2 regions of the Micromonospora sp. CA-248212 genome follow, and region 2 is predicted to be linked to the other one. Evidence: riboswitches for the same ligand, from Rfam matches in the RefSeq annotation. Region 2 holds a riboswitch; the other holds the start of a gene.
The links. A riboswitch is a leader RNA that binds a small molecule or an ion and turns the genes downstream of it on or off. The one in region 2 is predicted to bind thiamine pyrophosphate.
Positions count from the first base shown of each region.

Region 1: it holds a riboswitch for thiamine pyrophosphate, as region 2 does, so the genes downstream of both, ACQP03_RS27095 (ECF transporter S component) here and thiE (thiamine phosphate synthase) in region 2, are expected to answer to the same signal.

Region 1 covers NZ_CP192023.1:5,772,321-5,783,024, forward strand. Annotated here, with positions in the region: gene ACQP03_RS27040 (metal ABC transporter permease) at 1-496, shown strand, start outside; gene ACQP03_RS27045 (ArsR/SmtB family transcription factor) at 543-842, shown strand; gene ACQP03_RS27050 (Fur family transcriptional regulator) at 839-1,237, shown strand; gene ACQP03_RS27055 (GNAT family N-acetyltransferase) at 1,234-1,677, shown strand; gene ACQP03_RS27060 (hypothetical protein) at 1,760-2,368, shown strand; gene ACQP03_RS27065 (hypothetical protein) at 3,030-3,197, shown strand; gene ACQP03_RS27070 (acyl-CoA dehydrogenase family protein) at 3,464-5,479, opposite strand; gene ACQP03_RS27075 (DUF6328 family protein) at 5,584-6,087, opposite strand; gene ACQP03_RS27080 (SIS domain-containing protein) at 6,207-6,956, opposite strand; gene ACQP03_RS27085 (aminoglycoside N(3)-acetyltransferase) at 6,953-7,759, opposite strand; gene ACQP03_RS27090 (alpha/beta fold hydrolase) at 7,783-8,613, opposite strand; TPP riboswitch at 8,722-8,826, shown strand; gene ACQP03_RS27095 (ECF transporter S component) at 8,904-9,491, shown strand; gene ACQP03_RS27100 (ABC transporter ATP-binding protein) at 9,649-10,704, shown strand, end outside.
Region 2 covers NZ_CP192023.1:6,461,138-6,471,841, forward strand. Annotated here, with positions in the region: gene thiO (glycine oxidase ThiO) at 1-1,027, opposite strand, end outside; gene thiE (thiamine phosphate synthase) at 1,024-1,647, opposite strand; TPP riboswitch at 1,642-1,751, opposite strand; gene ACQP03_RS30360 (ThuA domain-containing protein) at 2,042-7,885, shown strand; gene ACQP03_RS30365 (hypothetical protein) at 7,955-8,494, shown strand; gene ACQP03_RS30370 (aldo/keto reductase) at 8,677-9,621, opposite strand; gene ACQP03_RS30375 (ABC-F family ATP-binding cassette domain-containing protein) at 9,708-10,704, opposite strand, start outside.

The sequences.
Region 1 (10,704 bases), 690 kb from region 2:
CTCCACCTCGACCAACGACCTGATCACCGTCGGAGTGCTCGGTGCGGCGATCCTGATCACCATGATCGCCCTGCGACCGGCGCTCTTCGCGATCAGCCACGACGAGGAGTACGCCCGCGTCTCCGGCCTCCCGGTGCGCACGCTCAACCTGCTGATCGCGGTCACCACCGCGGTCACGGTCACCATCGCGATGCGGGCCGTCGGCGTGTTGCTGATCAGCGCGCTGATGGTGGTTCCGGTGGCCGCCGCCCAGCAGGTCACCCGGGGCTTCCGCAGCACGATGACCGCCGCCATGGCGCTCGGGTTCCTCGCCGCCGGCTCGGGTGTCTGGGTGGCCGCCAGCGCCGACACCCCGCCCGGGGCCTCGGTGGTACTGCTGGCGATCGCCTCCTTCCTGGTGATGGCCGTCGCCGGGACGATCTGGCGTAGGCGGCACCGCCGCACCGCGCCGGCGCTCGTACCAGCCCTGGAGCCGCACGAGGTCGTGCTGGACTAGCCGTGCCGGATCGGCGGATGTCGGTGGTATTGGTTACCGTTGCAAGATGACCAGCGCAACGGGCTACGAGGGTTTCGACGGAGCCAGCGAACTGCTCCGAGCCTTGTCCGCGCCCATCCGGCTGGCCATCGTCAGCGAACTCGCCGACGGCGAGCGGTGCGTGCACGAGCTGGTGGAGAAGCTGGGCGCCGCGCAGCCGCTGGTCTCCCAGCACCTGCGGGTGCTGCGCGGGGCGGGCGTGGTGCGGGGCTCGCGGCGCGGTCGGGAGATCGCCTACAGCCTGGTCGACGAGCACGTCGCGCACATCGTGGCGGACGCGGTCAGTCACGCGGGGGAGGGATCATGAGCGAGAGCAACGCCGCCGTACGCAACACCCGGCAGCGCTCGGCGGTGAGCGCGCTGCTGGGCGAGATGGAGGGCTTCCACAGCGCCCAGGATCTGCACGCGATGCTCCGGCAGCGCGGCGAGCGGGTCGGCCTGACCACCGTCTACCGCACCCTCCAGGGGCTGGCCGACGCGGGCGAGATCGACGTGATGCGCCCGCCCGGTGGCGAGCACCTCTACCGCCGGTGCAGCGAGGGCCACCACCACCACCTGGTCTGCCGGGCCTGCGGGCGGACGGTCGAGGTCGCCGGCCCGGCGGTGGAGAGCTGGGCGGACCGAGTCGCCGCCGAGCACGGGTACGCCGACGTCAGCCACACCCTGGAGATCTTCGGCACCTGCCCGACCTGTGTCCGATGACGGGCCTTCGGTTCACGCCGGTCCAGTCCGCGGGCGCTGAGACGGCGCTGCGCGACTGGCAGCACATCCACAACTCGATCATCCCGACGGCGCCCCTGTCGGCCGACGAGATCGCCGCTCGCGCCCAGCGCCACATCCTTGAGGTCGCGTACGCCGACGGGGTCGCCGTGGGCTGCTCGACCGTACGTCCCCCGGCACCCGACGCCGCGACCGTGATCGCCCGGGTGCTACCCGAGAGCCGCCGGCACGGCTACGGGGAGCAGATCTACCAGCGCGGGCTGGCCCGGGCCCGTGAGCTGGGCGCGCAGACCATCGAAACCGTCGTGCTGGCGTCCAACGACGAGGGCCTGCGGTTCGCCCGCCACCACGGCTTCGTCGAGACCGAACGGTACGTCCTACCGGGCGACACCATCGCGTTCGTGGACCTGCGGCTCGCCTGATCGACGCCTGGTTCCCGCCCTCCGGTCCGGCCACCGAATCGACGGGTGCCGGGCCGTCGTCGTTCGTGGCACGCTGTCCGACGTGAAGATCTACGCCGATCGGTTTCCGACCGCCGTCCGTCAGTTGCTCACCGACCTGCTCGTCGTCATCTGGGTGTACGCCGCGATCCGCGCCGCCCTCTGGCTGCACGACCTGGTGCAGAAGCTCGCCGTACCCGGGCAGAAGCTGGAGGGCGCGGGCAGTGGCCTCGCCGACAACCTCGCCGACGCCGGCGGCAAGGTACGCCGGGTACCGCTGGTCGGTGACGAGCTGACCGCGCCCTTCCAGCGCGCCGCCGACGCCGCCCGAGGGCTCGCCGACGCCGGCCGGGAGCAGCAGCACCTCGTCGACCAACTCGCCCTCGCCCTCGCCGTCGCGGTGCTGATCTTCCCGCTCGGTCTGGTGCTCTTCGGTTGGCTGCCGCTGCGGCTGCGCTGGATGCGCCGCGCCGGCTCGGCCGCCAAGCTCGCCGCCGTACCCGCCGGACGGGACCTGCTCGCGCTGCGCGCGCTGGCCACCCAACCGCTGGGCCGCCTCACCCGGATCGCGCCCGACGTCGCCGAGGCGTGGCGACGCGGCGACGACGACACCGTCGACGCCCTGGCCGCCCTGGAACTACGCCACCTAGGCCTCCGCCACAAATCCCGCTAACCCCAGCCCTCACCTCACGCCCGCACGCCCACCTTCGCGCTCGCCACGCGCCCTCGACGCACCCTCGACGCGCCCACCCGGGCCCACCCGGGCCCACGCCCTCGCCCCCGCCACGCGCCCACGCCCCCGCCACGCGCCCACCCGCGCCCACGCTCTCACCCTCCCCACGCACCCTCCCCCCGCGCCCTCCCCCCGCGCCCTCCCCACGCGCCCACGCCCTCGCCCCCGCCACGTGCCCTCACGCCGAGACCGTCACCCTCACCCCCGCCACACGCCCTCACGCCGACCGTCACCCTCACCCAGCCGCGCCCAAGCCCCCGCCCACGGGCGCGCCCTCACCCCCACCCCCACGTCCGCCCCACCCCGCCCGCACCCTCGCCCGTCGATCATGGAGTTCTGGTGGGCGACAAAGCACCCGTCAACCCCCATAACAGGCACCACAACTCCATGATCGACGAGGTCGGGCGGTGACCACCTCGCGATCTTGCACTTTCTGTGGTGACTAAAGGGGCATACCGTGCCGAGTTGACGACCGAAAGTGCAAGATCGGCGCGGACACCGGACCCGGGCCGCGGGGGCGGGGGGCGCGGGGGCGGGGGGCGCGGGGGCGGGGGTGTGGCGGCGGCTCGGAGGGGCGGGTGCAGGCCGTTAAGGTCGTCGGGTGTTCTACTTCCTGATCGTCATCGCCGTCCTGCTGCTCGGCTACGCCGCCGTGCTGGTCTCCTTCGTCCGCCGGGGCAAGAAGATCCCGCCCGCCGCGTACCTCGCGCTGGCCGTGCTCAACGGTCTGATCCTGGCCGGGGTGTTGGCCTGGGCGGTCGCCCGCTGACGTGCCCCGCCCCGACCCGACCCGCGCCCCGCGCCGCCCCGACCCGCGCCGCCCCGACCCGCGCCGCGCCGCGCCGCGCCGCGCCGAGCCGAGCCGAGCCGAGCCGCGCCGAGCCGAGCCGCGCCGAGCCGAGCCGCGATCGTGCTCGAACCAGGAAGTAGTGGCCTCGGGGTCGGAGGGATGCCACTGGATCCAGGATCGAGCACGATCTCCCTGCCAACGCCGCGATCGTCCCCGCCGATGGGGCGGGGGACCTGTCGCGAGCGTTACGGTTTCGGGGGGATACGGCGGCGGACGTCCTCGGCGGTGGACGGGCCGGGCTCCCAGCGGGCCACCCAGGGCAGTTCGGCGGACGGGGTGACGACGCCCTCCTCCACGCTCGCGTAGCGGCCTGCGAGGATCCGCTTGGCGGCGGCGGTGTCGACCGAGTCGGTGTTGTCCCAGAGGGCGGCGAACAGCGCGTCCACCCGGACGCGGGCCTGCCGGCAGAACAGGTCGGCCAGCTCGACGTTCTCCGGGTGGGAGTCACGTTCGGCGGACGCGCGGACGCAGACGGCGGACATCGCGAACAGCTCCGCGCCGATGTCCACGATGCGCCCGAGGAACGCCTGCTTGCGCTCCATCTTTCCCTGCCAACGGGACATCGCGTAGAACGTCGAACGGGCCAGCTTGCGCGAGGAGCGTTCCACTTGACGCAGGTGGCCGGCGAGGGGGCCGAACTCGGCGTACGCCGATGGGCTCTGGCCCTTGCCGACCGTGAGGGTCGGCAGCCACCGCGCGTAGAACGCTCCCGCTCGGGCGCCGGCGCGGGCCTTGCGGCCGAGCCCCGCCTCCGGGTCGATGATGTCGCCGGCCACCGACAGGTGGGCGTCGACGGCCTCCCGGGCGATCAGCAGGTGCATGATCTCGGTGGAGCCCTCGAAGATCCGGTTGATGCGCAGGTCGCGGAGCACCTGTTCAACGTTGGCCGGGCGTTCGCCGCGGGCGGCCAGCGAGTCGGCGGTCTCGTAGCCGCGCCCGCCCCGGATCTGGACCAGCTCGTCGGCGATCTTCCAGGCCATCTCACTGGCGTAGAGCTTGACCAGCGCCGCCTCGATCCGGATGTCGTTGCGGTCGTCGTCGGCGAGCAGGCAGCACAGGTCGAGCATGGTCTCCATGCCGTACGTGGTCGCGGCGATGAAGGAGAGCTTCTGGGCGACGGCCTCGTGCTCGCCCACCGGTCGTCCCCACTGGACGCGGTCGGCGGCCCATCCCCGGGCCACGTGCAGCGCCCACTTGCCGGCGCCCACGCACATGGCCGGTAGGGAGAGCCGGCCGGTGTTCAGCGTGGTCAGGGCGATCTTGAGGCCCTTGCCCTCGCCGCCGATGACGTTCTCGGCGGGCACGAAGACGTCGTGGAAACGGGTCAGGCTGTTTTCCAGGCCGCGCAGGCCGACGAACTCGTTGCGCCGTTCCACGGTGATGCCGGCGCTGTCGCCGTCCACCACGAACGCGGTGATGCCGCCGCGTCGACCTTCGGTGGCGGGCACCCGGGCCATCACCACCAGCAGGGTGGCCACGGTGCCGTTGGTGGCCCAGAGTTTCACGCCGTTGAGCCGGTAACCGGTGCCGTCGTCGGTCGGTTCGGCGGTGGTGGCGAGGCGCGCCGGGTCGGAGCCGACGTCCGGCTCGGTGAGCAGGAACGCGGAGACCTCCCCTGCGGCGAGTCGGGGCAGGAAACGCTGCTTCTGCTCGGCGGTGCCGAACATCTTCAGCGGTTGCGGCACGCCGATCGACTGGTGGGCCGAGAGCAGCGCGCCGATCGCCGGGCTGGCCGAGCCGGCCAGCATCAGGGCCCGGCAGTAGTGCAGGTTGCTGAGCCCAAGGCCGCCGTACTTCCGGTCGATCTTCATGCCGAACGCGCCGAGGTCGGCGAGGCCGTGGAAGACGGAGTCGGGGATGGAGGCGTCCCGCTCGATGGCCGCGCCGTCCACCTCGGAGGTGACGAAGGAGCGCAGCTGGCCGAGGAACTCCTCAGCGCGGGCCACGTCGTCCGGGTCGGAGCGCGGCCACGGGTCGATGAGGTCGAGCCGGAACCGGCCGAGGAACAGTTCCTTGCCGAAGCTGGGACGGTCCCAGGTGGACTCGCGGGCGGCCTCGGCGACTCGGCGGGCCTCCTTCTCCGAGACCTGGCCCGCCTCGGCGGGCAGCGGCGCGGCGGTGCCGGCCGAGGCACCGGGTTCGGGGGCAGGACCGGATTCGGGGCCGTCCGGTGCCGGTCGGCCGTCCTGTGTCGTGGTCACGGCTGCCCCCTCGAAGCTCGGTGCGGCTGCTCGACGTGTGCGACTAACGCCACGCTACCCCCGGTTGTTACCCAGGGGTAGCGTGGCGGGAACATCGACGAAGATCAGCCCACGCTGAGCGTGTCCGGGTCGTCGTCCTCGTCGTCGATGTCGTCGTCACCCCAGTTGCGGCGGGCGAACGGCAGGATCACCCAGAAGACGAGGAACCAGAGCCCGGCCAGCGCGCTCAACACGAAGGCGATCGGCCGGTCCAGCACGAAGTCGGTGATCAGCAGCACCGCGCTGACCATGGCGATCAGCATGAAGGCGAGGCCGCCGGTCGCCATGAGGTGCGCGAACCGCACCAGTTCCGGCTTGCGCCCCTGGCGGAACAGCGCCCGGTGGAACGCCACCGGCGAAATGATCATCGCGGTGGCGGCGGCCGCGGCGAGCAGGGCGACGATGTAGACGTCGCGCTGGAACTCGCTGGTCCGGGTGAACCCGTTGCTGAACGGCAGGGTGAGCAGGAAGGCGAAGAGGATCTGCACGCCGGTCTGGGCGACCCGCAACTCCTGGAGCAGGTCGGCGAAGTTGCGCTGCCAGCGTTGCTTCTCGGTCTCCTTGGACACGCGCTACCTCCGGTGAGACGGTACTGCCGGCGGTCCCGGCCGCCGGCAGCAACGCCAATGCCCCACACGACCGAGCGTGAAACAGGCTCACGACACCTGCCGTTCATCGTGCGGCAATGTCAGGACCCGCGACGGATCCGACCCACGTACCGGGCCTCCAGCGCATTGTTGTGCGCGTCCCCGTCCGGGATGTTCGCCGACAGGTAGACCGGAGGCCGCTCACCCGCCGCGAGCAGCCGGGCCACCACCTCCACGGTGACCTGCTGGGCCAGCAGCGCGGCCGTGATCGAGGAGACCGCGCCGACCGCGCCCCCGTCGGGCAGCGGCAGCGTCGCGTCGCCGTACGGGGCGCCGTTGTCGAGCACCACGTCGGCGAGGTCGGCCAGCTTGCGCCCGGACGGGTGGCGGGAGGTCATCCGGCCGGAATGCTGTGCGGAGGTGATCGCCACCAGCTGGTGACCCCGCTCCTTGAGCAGCGTGGCGAACTCGACCATCGCGCCGTTGACCCCGGAGTTCGAGGCGAGCACGAAGATGTCGGCGGGCCGTACGGGAGCCAACGCCCAGAGCCGGTGCGCCACCGCCGGGTCCCGTTCCAGCAGCGGCCCGAGCACGTCGGCCGGCTCGCCGCCGAGCAGCACCAGGTCCCGCAGGGCGATCCGGTTGGTGGGTACCAGCCCGCCGGCCCGGCCGGCGATCTCCATGGCGAGGGCCTCCGAGTGCCCGGTGCCGAAGGCGTGCACCACCCCGTCGGCGCGTACCGCCTCGGCGATCAGGTCGGCGGCCCGGCCCACGGCCTCGGCCTGGCTGGCGGCCACCCGGGACATCGTCTCGGTCACCACCCTCAGGTAGTCCCCGGCGCTCACCGTCATATGTCCTCCGTCCGTCTGTTGCGGGCGAACCACCGCACCGCGAAGTCGACCGTCGCCCGCTGGCGTACCAGCCTCGCCGTCCCGGCGCCCACCGGGCCGACGCGGACCACCGTCGTGGCGTCGAGGTCCCGGCCCAGCGCGCCGAAGTCGCTTCCGTCGAGCCGGACGTCCTGCCACCACACCCATTCCCGGCCGCCGTCGGCAGTCCGCACCGCCGCGCCCAGTCGCTCGCGGACCAGGGCGGGACGGCGGTACTCGGCCAGGTGCAGCGAGGTGTTGACGCTGTGGTCGACTCCGAGCAGCAGCACGTCGGCGTCCAGGTCGTAGAGCCGGGCCAGCGGCGAGCCCTCGCCGAGCATGTCGGCCAGTTCGTGCCCCGCCACCACCTGCTCGGCCGTCGGCCCGAGCGCGGTGAACGACACGTGGGGATGCGTGCTACGCATCGCCGAGGGCCAGCAGCGGACCGTCTCGGCGAACACGCCCATGTGCCGGCTCGGCGTGACCGCCGGGTCGAAGCCGGGCATCTCGGCGCGGATCAGCGGCCACCAGTCCACCGGCACCGGCGGGTTGCGCCACTGCGCGGGGTCGCTGTTGTCGGGGGTGTGGGTGGGTACCACGATCGTGCCGTCCGGGCCGAGCGCGTCACGCAGCGCCAGCGCCAGCGCCTGCGGTCCGCCGCAGACGTAGCCCAGCGGGCGCATCCCGGCGTGCACCAGCACCGTCGATCCGGGGCGTACGCCCAGCAGGCGGAGCTGCGCGGCGATCGACCGACGGGTGCCCGGCCCGCCGACGGGCACGGTCACAGCTCTCCCCCGCCCGGCACGGCTCAGGCCGTCCCGGCGACCCGCGCCAGGACCGCCTCGGCCAGCGCGGCGGGCGCGGCGTCCGGGATCCAGTGGGTCACCCCGGCCAGGGGTACGAAGCGATAGTCGCCGGTGACGTTGGCGGCGCACGCCTCGGCGGCGGTCCGGCCGATCGCGACGTCCCGGTCGCTCCACACGTAGGTGGTCGGTACGGCGACCGGGGCCACGGCGGCCAGGTCGGCGCGGGACATCGCCCGGTACCAGTTCAGGGCGGCGGTGAGCGCGCCCGGCTCGCGCATCGGGTCGGCGTAGCGGTTCACCCGGGTGGCGTCGCCCACCCCGCCCAGCAGCTTGCGCAGCGCCGTCGCGTGCCACGCGAGCAGCACCTTCTCGGCCTTGCCCGGCTTGCGGAACAGCGCGATGTACGACGACCGGGCCTTCTGCTGGCCGTCCGTGGCGAGTGCGTGTGCCATGGCCGCCGGGTGCGGCACCGACACCGCCGTCAACGTACGGACCCGCTGCGGGTGCGCGGCGGCCACCGCCCAGGCCACGACCGCGCCCCAGTCGTGGCCGACGAGGTGCACGGCGTCCAGGCCGAGCGCGTCGAGCACCGCGACCGCGTCGGCGACCAGTTCGGGAATCCGGTACCCCGCCACCTCGGCGGGGCGCGCGCCCGGCGAGTAGCCCCGCTGGTCGAGGGCGTACGTGCGCAGTCCGGCGGCGTGCAACGGCGGCACGACCTCGTCCCACTCGCCGCTGTGCTGCGGAAACCCGTGCAGCAGCAGGACGGGGACGCCGTCGGACGGGCCGCCGGTGCGTACCTCGAATGTCAGACCCCGCGCGTCGACCTGCATGATCGTCAGCCTACCCAGCCGTCGTCGCGCCGACCCGGATGCGCCGGCCGCGGGAACGCCCTGCTGGGCTGTTACCCCTGGTCGGTGCTAGCGTCAGCGAGACAACTTCACATCCGACAGGGGAGCGCACAGCGCTGAGAGTGCGGGCACGCCCGCAGACCCTCGAACCTGATCTGGGTAATGCCAGCGCAGGGAGTTCGGTCGACCTCCAGCCGCGCCGTGGGTCCGGTGCCACCGGACGCGCGGCGTGCGTCTTCTCCTGGTTCGTTTCACTGAACTGGGAGCACAGCATGGACAACACCACCAACCGTTGGCGCACGATCGACATCGTGGTCGCCTCGGTGATCGCGGTCGCCTTCGGCGTCATCTTCTGGGCCTGGGGCCTGGTCTGGAGCGCCACCGAGGGCGCGTTCGCCTTCTTCCCGCCGGCGCAGACGCTGATCTACGGCGTCTGGCTGATGCCGGCCGTGGTCGGCGGGCTGGTCATCCGCAAGCCCGGCGCGGCGCTCTACTGCGAGACGGTGGCCGCCGTCGTCTCCGCGCTGCTGGGCAGCCAGTGGGCCGGCACGGTCATCCCGCAGGGCATCGTGCAGGGCATCGGGGCCGAACTGGCGTTCGCCGCCTTCCGCTACCGCTCGTACCGGCTGCCGACCGCGGTGCTGGCCGGCGCGCTGACCGGCCTCAGCGCGGCCCTGTTCGACTTCTTCGTCTGGAACGCCGAGTACGCGCTGGGCGACTACCGCATCCCGTACGCGCTGCTCACCATCGTCAGCGCCACGATCATCGCAGGTGTCGGCGGCTGGGCGCTCACCCGCGCCCTGGCCAACACCGGCGCCCTGGACCGCCTCCCATCAGGCCGAACCCGCGCGCTGGTCTGACGCTGTCCCGTCCGACCCTGTCCCGTCCGACCCGGCCTCGTCCGACCCGGCCTCGTCCGACCCGGCCTCGTTGATCAAGAGGTTCGCGTCACCACGAGGCGGAATTCTGACGCGAACCTCTTGATCAACAGCGTGTGGGGAACCGGGAGGAGGGGTTGTGGGGGTATTGCTGCGGGGTTTTGGGTGGCGGCACGCCGGGCGGCGGGCCTGGGCGCTGCGCGGGGTGGATCTCCGGGTGGAGGACGGCGAGCGGGTGCTGCTGCTCGGGCCCTCGGGAGCCGGCAAGAGCACCCTGCTCAGCGCACTGGCCGGGCTGCTGCCGGACGATTCCGGTGAGCAGGAGGGTACCGTCGAGATCGACGGGCTCGACCCGCGCAAGGGCCGGGAGCGGGTCGGCATCGTCTTTCAGGACCCGCAGTCCCAGTTGGTCATGGCACGCAGCGGCGACGACGTCGCGTTCGGGTTGGAGAACCGGGGCGTACCCGCGGACGAGATCTGGCCGCGCGTCGACGAGGCGCTGCGGCGCGTCGGCTTCCCGTACCCCCGCGACCGCAACACGGCCGCCCTCTCCGGCGGCGAACAGCAGCGCCTCGCCCTGGCCGGCGCGTTGGCGCTGCGGCCCAGCCTGCTGCTGCTCGACGAGCCGACCGCCAACCTCGATCCGGACGGCGCCACCCTGGTCCGGGGCGCCGTGTCGGGCGCGCTGGACGCCGACACCACCCTGATCCTCGTCGAACACCGGGTGGCTGAGGCGTTGCCCCTGGTCGACCGGGTGGTCGTCCTGGAGCCCGGCGGCGGCATCCGCGCGGACGGGCCACCCGACGCGGTCTTCGCCACGCACGGCGACGCCCTCGCCGCCGAGGGCGTCTGGGTGCCCGGCCACCCCATCGCGCCGCGCCGGGCCACCACCGCCGCCGGCGACGCGCTGCTCACCGCCGACCGGCTCGGCCTGCCGTCGCGGCTGGGCCCCACCGATCTGACGGTACGCGCCGGAGAGGCCCTCGCCGTACGAGGACCGAACGGCGCCGGCAAGTCCACCCTGGCGCTGCTGCTCGGCGGGCTGCTCAAACCGGGTACCGGCCGGGTCACCGCCTCGGCCGAGCTGGCCGACGCCGACCATCGCACTCCCCCGCACCGCTGGCGCGCCCCCACGCTGGCGCGGCGCATCGGGTCGGTCTTTCAGGACCCGGAGCACCAGTTCGTCACCGGCACC
Region 2 (10,704 bases):
CGGGCGTTCCGGTGAGCACCAGTTCGGTGATCGCCTCGGCGGTGACCGGGGTCAGGACGATGCCGTGCCGGTGGTGCCCGGTGGCGGCCAGCACGTCCGGCCGGCCGGGCAGCGGCCCGAGGATCGGCGCGTTGTCCGGGGTGCCGGGCCGCAGCCCGGCGACGGCCTCCACCAGGTCGTACTCGGTCAGTTCGGGCAGCAGGTCGACCCCGGCGCGCAGCAGCCGCTGCACCGCGCCGGCGGTGACGGTGGTGTCCGACCGCTCCTCGACCGTCGCGCCGAGCACCACCTCGCCGTCGGCGCGGGGCACCAGGTAGACGTGCTCGCCGTCGGCGTACCCCCGGATCACGTGCCGGAAGCCCGGCGCGACGCCGCCGGGCGCGCGCAGCCGGAGGATCTGGCCCTTCACCGGCCGAACCGGCAGGCCGGTGAGGGCGGCGGCGCCGCAACCGGCCGCGACCACCGTGACTCCGGCCTCCACCTCGGACAATCGCCGGACCGGCCGCGGCACGAACGCCGCGCCGGCCCGCCGCGCGGCCGTGCGCAGCGCCGGCACCAGCCGCCGGGGATCGACCTGGTGGTCGGTGGGCGCGAACGCGCCGCCGCGAACCCGGGGCGCGAGCGCCGGCTCGCGGTCGCGCAGCTCAGTGGGGCGCAGCGCCGTCACCGGCAGATCCAGACCCTGTTGGTACGCCCACAGCCGGCGGGCCTCGGCCAGGTCGTCGCCGGTCAGCCCGACCATCAGGGTGCCCTCGGTCCGGTAGCCGATCGTGGCGTCGCTGGCGTCGGTCAGTTCGGCGGCGAACGCGGGCCAACGCGCGGCGGAGGCCACCAGCAGCTCGGTCAGTCGCCGTTCCCCGAAGTACGCCTCGGCGACCGGGGAGAGCATCCCGGCGGCGACGGCCGACGCCCCCGACCCGGGCGTCGGGTCGTACACCTCGACGCGCAGACCACGGGTGGCACAGCGCCACGCGATCGCCAGCCCGATCGGGCCCGCGCCCACCACCGCCACGTCGGCGCGGGTCACGCCAGCGCCCGCAGCAGGTCGGTGGTAGCCCGTCCCGGATCGGCGGCCGAGGAGACCGCCCCGACCACGGCCACCCCGTACGCCCCGGCGGCGCGCAGCGCCGGCACCCGGTCGGCGGTCACTCCCCCGATCGCGATGACCGGCACGTCGACGGCGTCGACGACGTCGCGTACCCCGACGGCCCCGATGGGGTCGGGCAGGCCGGCCTTGGTGCTGGTGGCGTGGCACGGGCCGACGCCGAGGTAGGTGGCCCCGGCGACGACCGCCTCGACCGCGCCGCGCGGCTCGCGGGCGGTGACGCCCAGCACGCCGGTGGGGCCGAGCACGTGCCGGGCCGCGGCGACCGGCAGGTCGTCGGCGCCGACGTGTCCACCGGCGGCGTCGACCGCCAGCGCCACGTGCAGTCGGTCGTTGACCAGGCACGTCGCCCCGTACGGCGCGCACAGCGCGAGCACCCGGGCGGCCAGGTCGTACGCCTCGCGGTCGGTGGCGGAGTCCTGGACCCGGACCTGCACGACGAGGTCGGCGCGGGCCGCCGCGAGGGCGGCCCGGACCACGGTGAGGGGATCGCGCCCGGGTCGGGTGTCGGTGATCAGATGCAGTCGTCCAAGGGACGGCACGGCAACGCTCCTCCCTGCGCCGGCATTACCCGGATCAGGTTCGACGGTCGGGGGCTGTCAGCCCCCCTCTCAGCCCGGTACACCGGGCTCCCGTGGGTTACTTGCGTGTCACCGTACGACAGTTCGGCCTCCGCTGCCAAGGGTGGGTCATCGACCCGAGGCGGCGTATCGATCGGGGTGCTTTCTCCTGTCCTGTTCGGAATGTCGCCCGCCGTTGCAGAACCGTTACCCGCCGGCATCTTGCCGGACATCGATGCAGCAGAACTAATTTGTTCAGCGATTCGACAAAATGCCGGCGTGGACGCCCTGGCACGGCGTCCCCACCGGCTCCATCTGGGACGGTCTTCGGCGAGCCGGCCCCGCGATCCCTGTCCACCGCGACATTGGAGGCGGCGTGTCCCGTTCTCGTCGTGCCCGTTTACCACTCACCGCTACCCTGTTGTCCCTCGCCCTGACGTCGACGGCCCTCATCGGGTCCCCGGCGCAGGCGGCTCCGACCGGAGCACAGATCCCCGCGCGAGACGTGCCTGTCGCGGCTCCGCTCTCCCAGGCGGCGCCGAACGCGCCGAAGGCCGCAGCGGCCGACCCCTACTCCGTCCTGATCTTCTCGAAGACCGCCGGCTTCCGGCACGACGCCATCCCCACCGGCATCGCCGCCATCCAGCAGCTCGGCGCCACCAACGGCTTCACGGTGGACACCACCGAGGACGGTGCCGCGTTCAGCGACGCCAACCTCGCCAAGTACAAGGCCGTGATCTGGCTCTCCACCACCGGTGACGTTCTCAACGCCGACCAGCAGGCGGCCTTCGAGCGGTACGTGAAGGCCGGCGGCGGTTACGTCGGCGTCCACGCCGCCTCGGACACCGAGTACAGCTGGGCCTGGTACGGCGACCTGGTCGGCGCGTACTTCGCCAACCACCCGCAGAACCAGCAGGCCACCGTCAAGGTGGAGGACCCGGCCCACCCGTCCACCGCCGGACTGCCGGAACGCTGGTCCCGGTTCGACGAGTGGTACAACTTCCAGACCAACCCCCGGTCGGACGTGCACGTCCTGGCCAGCCTGGACGAGAAGAGCTACACCCCGGGCGCCGGCGCGATGGGCGCCGACCACCCGACGGCGTGGTGCCAGGACTTCGACGGTGGCCGCTCCTGGTACACCGGCGGCGGGCACACCCGTGAGTCGTACGCCGAGCCCGAGTTCCTCAAGCACCTGCTCGGCGGCATCCAGACGGCGGCCGGCGTGGTCGACGCCGACTGCGGCGCGTCGAAGACCTCCAACTTCGAGAAGGTCACGCTGGACAGCAACACCAGCAACCCGATGGAGCTGGACATCGCCCCCGACGGGCGGGTCTTCTACATCGAGCGCGACGGTCGGGTGCAGATCATCAAGCCGGACACCGGCAACACCGTCACCGCCGTCGACCTGGACGTCTTCACCGGCAACGAGGACGGCCTGATCGGCATCCGGCTCGACCCGGACTTCGCCACCAACAAGTGGGTGTATCTCTACTACGCCCCGAACGACAACGTCACGCGCAACCTGCTGTCCCGGTTCACCGTGACCGGCGACACCATCGACCTGGCGAGCGAGAAGCAGGTGCTGCGGGTCGACACCCAGCGCAACACCTGCTGCCACGCGGGCGGCAGCATGACCTTCGACAGCGCCGGCAACCTGTACCTGGCCACCGGTGACAACACCAACCCGTTCGAGTCGAACGCGTACGCGCCGCTCGACGAGCGTCCGGGTCGCCAGGACTACGACTCGCAGCGCACGTCGGCCAACACGAACGACCTGCGCGGCAAGGTGCTCCGGATCCACCCGGAGGACAACGGGACGTACACCGTCCCGTCCGGCAACCTCTTCCCGGCCGGCACCGAGAAGACCCGTCCCGAGATCTACGCGATGGGCTTCCGCAACCCGTTCCGGATCGGCACCGACCCGAAGACCGACACGCTGTACGTCGGTGACTACGGGCCGGACGCCAACTCGAACAACCCGGACCGGGGCCCGCGGGGTCTGGTCGAGTGGAACGTCGTGACCCCCGGCAACTACGGCTGGCCGTACTGCACGGGCACGAACGAGGCGTACAACGACTACACGTTCCCGTCCGGCCCGAGCGGTCCGAAGTTCGACTGCGCCGCGCCGGTCAACAACTCGCCCAACAACACCGGCCTGACCAACCTCCCGCCGGTCGTCCCGGCCACCGTCGACTACGGCTACGCCGGTGACGCGCGGTACCCGGAGATCGGTGGCGGTGGCGCCCCGATGGGCGGCCCGGCCTACCGGTACGACGCCAACCTCAACTCGACCCGCAAGTGGCCGGCCTACTTCGACGGCAAGGCGCTGCTGGGCGAGTGGAACCAGAACAAGATGTACACGATGCAGATGACCGCCGACGGCAAGTCGTTGGTGGACATCAACCAGTTGCTGCCCGGCATGTCGATGATCCGGCCGATGGACTTCGAGTTCGGTCCGGACGGCGCGCTGTACCTGATCGAGTGGGGCAGCGGCTTCGGCGGCAACAACGACAACTCCGGGGTCTACCGGATCGACTACACCGCCGGTGACCGTGCGCCGATCGCGGCGGCGGCCGCCAACCCGACCTCGGGTCCGGCCCCGTTGACGGTGGAGTTCTCCAGCGCCGGCTCCCGGGACCCGGACGGTGGAACGCTCACCTACGCCTGGGCGTTCGGTGACGGGCAGACCTCCACCGAGGCCAACCCGACGCACACCTACGCCACGGCGGGCAACTACACGGCGCAGCTCACCGTGACCAACCCGAAGGGCCGCACGGCGGTGGCCAACGTACCGGTCACCGTGGGCAACACCGCGCCGACGGTAACCATCGAGTTCCCGCCGGACGGTGGCTTCTTCAACTGGGGTGACCAGGTCCGCTACACGGTCAAGGTGACCGACCCCGAGGACGGGCAGATCGACTGCACCAAGGTGAACCTCCAGGTGCTGCTCGGTCACGACGAGCACGCCCACCCGCTGGAGCAGCACACCGGCTGCACCGGCACGGTCCAGACGTCGCTCGCCTCCGGGCACGGCGCCGAGGCGAACGTGTTCGCGGTCTTCGAGGCCACCTACACCGACAAGGGTGGCGCGGGCGGTTCCGGCGCGCTCACCGGCCGGCAGATCGAGATCCTGCAGCCCAAGCAGAAGCAGGCCGAGTACTTCACCGCCACCGGGCGTACCCCGGTGAGCACGGGCGGCGGCGACGCCGGCGTGCAGCGCGAGGCCGCGACCGACACCGCCGGTGGCGGTCAGAGCATCGCGTTCATCGAGGACGGCGACTGGTGGTCGGTCGTTCCGGCGAACCTCACCAACATCACCGAGATCCGGTTCCGGGCCGCCTCGGCCGCCGCTGGCGGTCGGATCGAGGTCCACGCCGGTGCGGTCGACGGACCGGTCGTGGCCACGGCCACCGTTCCGGCGACCGGCGGGTGGCAGACGTACACGGACGTGAGCGCGCCGGTGACCGGTGCCGCGAGCGGCGGGCTGTACTTCGTGGCCCGCGACCCGAACGGCGGAACGGGTTCGCTGTTCAACGTCAACTGGATGGACTTCGTCGGTCGCGGCGTCACCGAGAACGGGCCGCCGGTGGTCACCGCCACCGCGACCCCGACCACGGGCACCGCGCCGGTCACCGTCGCCTTCGACGGCACGGCCACCGACGCCGAGGGTGACACCCCGCTGACGTACGCCTGGGACTTCGGTGACGGCGGTACGGCGTCCACCCTGGACGCCAGCCACACGTACACCAGCGTCGGCGCCTTCACGGCCACCCTCACGGTGACCGACAGCAAGGGTGCCAAGTCGTACGCCACGGTGCCGGTGCGGGTCAACGCTCCGGACACGTCCTGCCTCGGGGCGCGTTCGGACGACTTCAACGGCAACACGCTGGACAAGAGCCGGTGGACCACCGTGGTCCGGGAGAACCAGCTCTACTCCCTCAGCGGCGGCGCGCTGAAGCTGCCCACCGCCGTGGGTGACCTCTACGGCGCCCGCAACGACGCCACCAACCTGGTGCTCCAGCCGGCGCCGACCGGCGCCTGGGAGATGACCACCAAGGTCACCCTCCCGGTGACGGCCAACTACCAGCAGGCCGGCCTGCTGGTGTACGGCGACGACGACAACTACGCCAAGGTGGACCTGCTCTACAACGGCAGCCGTCGGGTGGAGTTCATCCGGGAGACGGCGGCCACGCCGCGCAACGACGCTGCCGACGCCACCAACGCGCCGGCCGGTGACACCGTGTACCTGCGGATCACCAGCGACGGGACGAACCTGACCGCGGCGACCTCGGGCGACGGGCAGACGTTCACCACGGTCGGCCGCTCGGCCGCGCTGGCTGGCATCACCAACCCGCGGATCGGGGTGTTCGCCCTCAACGGCGGCACCGAGGCTCCGGTGGTGGACGCCGCGTTCGACTCGTTCGTGGTCACGCCGGACGCTCCGGCCGGCCCGGTCGAGCCGTCGGACGAGTTCACCGGCAGCACGCTGGACAAGTGCCGGTGGGACGCCATCGTTCGGGAGGACCCGAACGGCTACCGGGTGACCGACGGCGCGCTGCGGATCGACGTGCCGAACGGTGACATCTACGGCACCGACAACACCGGTCCGAAGAACTTCATCCTCCAGACCGCGCCCTCGGGCGACTGGACCCTGGAGACCAAGGTCGACGGCAGTCTGCTGAACGAGCAGTACCAGCAGGCCGGTCTGCTCGTGCAGGCCGACGACGACAACTACCTGAAGTTCGACTTCATCGCCGACAACACGGCCGGCTCGGCGGTGACGCGGCGGATCGAGTTCCGCAGCGAGATCGCCGGGACGGTGCAGAGCCCGCAGCCGGAGGCGACGAGCCTCACCTCGGCGGTGTGGTACCTGCGCCTGGCCCGGGTGGGCGACACCTTCACCGCGTCGTACTCGGCCGACGGGACGACCTGGACCACGCTGGAGGCACTGACCAACAGCGCGGTGGGCGCCACCCCGAAGGTGGGTCTGTTCACCCTCGGCGCCAACCAGACGGCGTCGAAGACGGCCGCGTTCGACTACTTCCGGTTGAGCACGAAGGTGGCCGACGACAAGGCGCCGGTCACCACCGCGGCGGTGTCCGGCACCCCCACCGACGGCTGGTACACCGGCCCGGTGACGGTCACCCTGACCGCCGCCGACGAGGCCGGCGGCAGCGGGCTCGCCAGCACGGAGTACCAGCTCGACGGGGCCACCGCGTGGACGGCGTACACCGCGCCGGTGGCGATCAGCGGTGACGGCGAGCACGAGCTGCGGTTCCGCTCGACCGACAAGGCCGGCAACGTGGAGTCGACGAAGACCGTCGCGGTCAAGATCGACGCCACCGCTCCGGTCACCACGGCGACGTTCGCTCCGGCGAACGACGCGGGCTGGCACAACGGGACCATCCCGGTGGTGCTCGCCGCGACCGACGCCGGTTCCGGGGTCAAGACGGTCGAGTGGTCGCTGGACGGTGGCGCGTGGACGCCGTACACGGAGCCGGTCGAGGTGACCGGTGACGGGCAGCACGAGCTGCTGTACCGCTCCACCGACAAGGCGGGCAACGTCGAGACGCTCAAGTCGGCGATCCTGAAGATCGACGGCACCAAGCCGACGCTGCTGGTCTCCGGCATCGCCGACGGCCAGCTCTACGGCGACAGCCAGGACGTCCGCGTGTCCTGGCAGGCCGTGGACCCGACCTCGGGCATCGCGTCCGTGGTCGGCCAGCTCGACGGCAACACGTACGCCAGCGGCACCCTGCAGGCCATGTACGAGCTGTCGCTCGGCCTGCACGAGCTGACCGTCACCGCGACCGACAAGGCCGGCAACAAGACGACCTCGAACGTCCGGTTCTTCGTCACCACCTCGTTCCGGGACATGCAGTTCCTGCTGGACCGGTTCAAGGCGACGGGGCGGTTGTCGGCCAAGGCGCACAAGCAGTTGACCGCCAAGCTCGACGCGGCCCGCCAGGCCGAGGCGGCCGGCAACGACAGCAAGGCGATCAAGCAGCTGACCCAGTTCCGGGACCTCGCCACCGACGCCACCCTGGTGGCCGAGGCCGAGATCCGGGACACCCTCACCCGGGACGCCGACGCGATGATCGTGCGGCTCGGCGGTACGGCCAGCAAGGCCGGCGTCAAGGCCAATGACGGCGAGCCGGTCAAGGGCACGGGACGGCTCGGTGGCGACGCCACCCGGCTGGCACCCGGTCGCCAGCTCTGATCCGATCGAGGCCCCTCCCCCACGCTCCGGCGTCGGGGAGGGGCCTCCCTCATTAGGGAGGAGACGTCCGTGACGCGTATCCGCAAGGTGCTGGCCGCCGTGTTCGCCGGACTGGCTCTGACCCTGCTCGCCGCGACCCCGGCGGCCGCGCAGGCCGACAAACTCAAGCTGACGGTGGCCGGCGACGGAGCCGAGGGCGTCACCATCCAGGCCACCTACGCCGACGGTCGTCGGCTGGACCGGGTGGTACGACTGGTGCTCACCGCCACCGGCCCGGACGGGCAGAAGGTCGGCCCGGTGCAGCTGGAACCGCAGCCCGAGGGGCAGGGCTTCTACAGCAGCGGCCCGGTGCTCTCCACCGGCACGTGGAAGGTGACGGTGAACTCCCCCGCTCCGCTGCAGAGCAAGGCCACCGCGACGGTGCAGGCGAAGGCGGCACAGTCTCCGCCGGTGCCCACGCCGGTCGCGGTGACCGCGGACCGGGCCGACGGACGCGGGGCGGCTGCCGGCTGGTGGCCGTTCGCGGCGGCCGGGCTGGTGCTCATCGCCGCCGCGATGGGGGTGGCCATGCTGTTCGGCCGCCGCCGCTCCGCCACGCCGAACGACTGACCTGTCGGCGCTCCAGCGCCACTCCGACGACCGGGCCGGGCCGCGACGAGCGGCCCGGCCCGGTTCCGTCCGGCCGGCTGGTGATCGACTCGTGTTCCTTGAAGTCGGGGCATCCCCGACCGCAGGTCACCCCGCATTCAAGGAACGCGAGTGGATCACGACGCGGCACGCGGCGCCCGCGCTCAGAGGATGTCGCGCAGGGCCGTCAGGTCCTCGTCGGTGGGCTCCCAGGTGCCGGCGGCGGCATTGGCGTGCACCTGCTCGGCGCTGGTGGCACCGGCGATCACCGAGGTCACCGCGGGCTGGGCGGCCAGGCCACCGATCGCCACCTGGAGCATGCTAAGACCCCGCTCGTTCGCGTACGCCTCGATGGCCTCGATGGTGTCCCAGTCGGCCGCCGCGAGCCGGTCGGCGTACCGGCCGCCGCCGGAGAGCCGACTGCCGGCCGGAGGCTGCTCGCTGCGCTTGTACTTGCCGGTGAGCAGACCGTTGGCGAGCGGGAAGAACGGCAGCATGCCGAGGCCGAACCGCTCACACGCCGGGATCACCTCGGCCTGGACCGAGCGCTCCAGCAGGCTGTAGTGGTTCTGCGCGCTGATGAAGCGGGCCCGGCCGTTGGACGACGCGACCCAGTCCGCGTCGGCGATCTGCCAGCCGGCGAAGTTGGAGTTGCCCAGGTAGCGCACCTTGCCGTCACGGACCAGGTCGTCCAGCGCGGCGAGGGTCTCGTCGATCGGCGTACCCGGGTCGGGCTCGTGCATCTGGTACAGGTCGATGTGGTCGGTGCCGAGCCGGCGCAGCGACGCCTCGACCGCGCGGGCGATGTACCGGCGCGCGCCACGGGCCCCGAAGTCCGGACCGTTCAGGCCGTTCATGTCCATACCGAACTTGGTGGCCACCACCACGTCGTCGCGGCGGCCCTTGAGCGCCTGCCCGAGCAGCTCCTCCGAGCCACCCTGCGGCTCGCCGTAGATGTCGGCGGTGTCGAACAGGTTGATCCCGGCGTCCAGGGCGGCGTCCACCACCGCTCGCGTGCCGTCGAGGTCCAGCTTGCGGCCGAAGTTGTTGCAGCCGATTCCGACGACGGACACCACGAGCCCGGAGTCGCCCAGCCGGCGATAGGTCATCTCAGTCACGAGTTCCACCCTATGCCCCGTGAAGGAAGGGCCCCTTACTAACGCCTGGTGTCTAATAAGGGGCCCTTCCTTTCGCGTCAGCCGACGTCCCAGACCGGCTCGGGGGTTTCCACCACCTCGTTGTCGCCGCGGAACAGTACGAAACGGTCGAAGGAGCGGGTGAACCAGCGGTCGTGGGTGACCGCGATCACCGTTCCCTCGAAGGCGTTCAGGCCGGCCTCCAGGGCTTCCGCGCTGGCCAGGTCGAGGTTGTCGGTGGGTTCGTCGAGCAGTAACAGGGTCGCCCCGGACAGCTCCAGCAGGAGCACCAGGAAGCGGGCCTGCTGCCCTCCGGAGAGGGTGCCGAAGCGCTGATCACCCTGCCCGGCCAGCTCGTACCGACTGAGCACCCCCATCGCCGCGTGCCGGTCCATCCCCTGGCGGTGCTCGTCGCCCCGCCACAGGATCTCGACAAGCGTCCTTCCCATCAGCTCCGGTCGGTCGTGCGTCTGGGAGAAGTGCCCGGGGCGGACCCGCGCGCCGAGCCGGGCCACGCCGTCGTGCACCACCGGCGCGAGCGCGCCCGCGCCGTCGACCGGCCCGTTCGCCGGGTCGGGATCGGTGCCGCCGCGCGCCAGCAGACGCAGGAAGTGCGACTTGCCGGTGCCGTTGGCGCCGAGGACCGCCAACCGGTCGCCGTACCAGATCTCCAGGTCGAAGGGGAAGGTCAGGCCGTCCAGCTCAAGCTGGTCGCAGACGACCGCGCGCTTGCCGGTCCGCCCGCCGGTCAGCCGCATCCGGATGTCCTGGTCCTTGGGGGGTACGGGCGGAGGCCCGGCCTCCTCGAACTTGCGCAGCCGGGTCTGCGCGGCCTGGTACCGCGAGGCCAACCCGTCGTTGTACGCGGCCTTCTGCTTGTACATCAGCATCAGCTCGCGCAGCTTCTGGTGCTCCTCGTCCCAGCGTCGACGCAGCTCGTCGAGGCGGGCGTGCCGGGCCACCCGGGCCTCGTGCCAACTGGCGAAACCACCCGGGTGCACCCAGGCGCTGCCGCCCTCGACGGCGACCACCCGGTCGGCGCTCTGCGCCAACAGC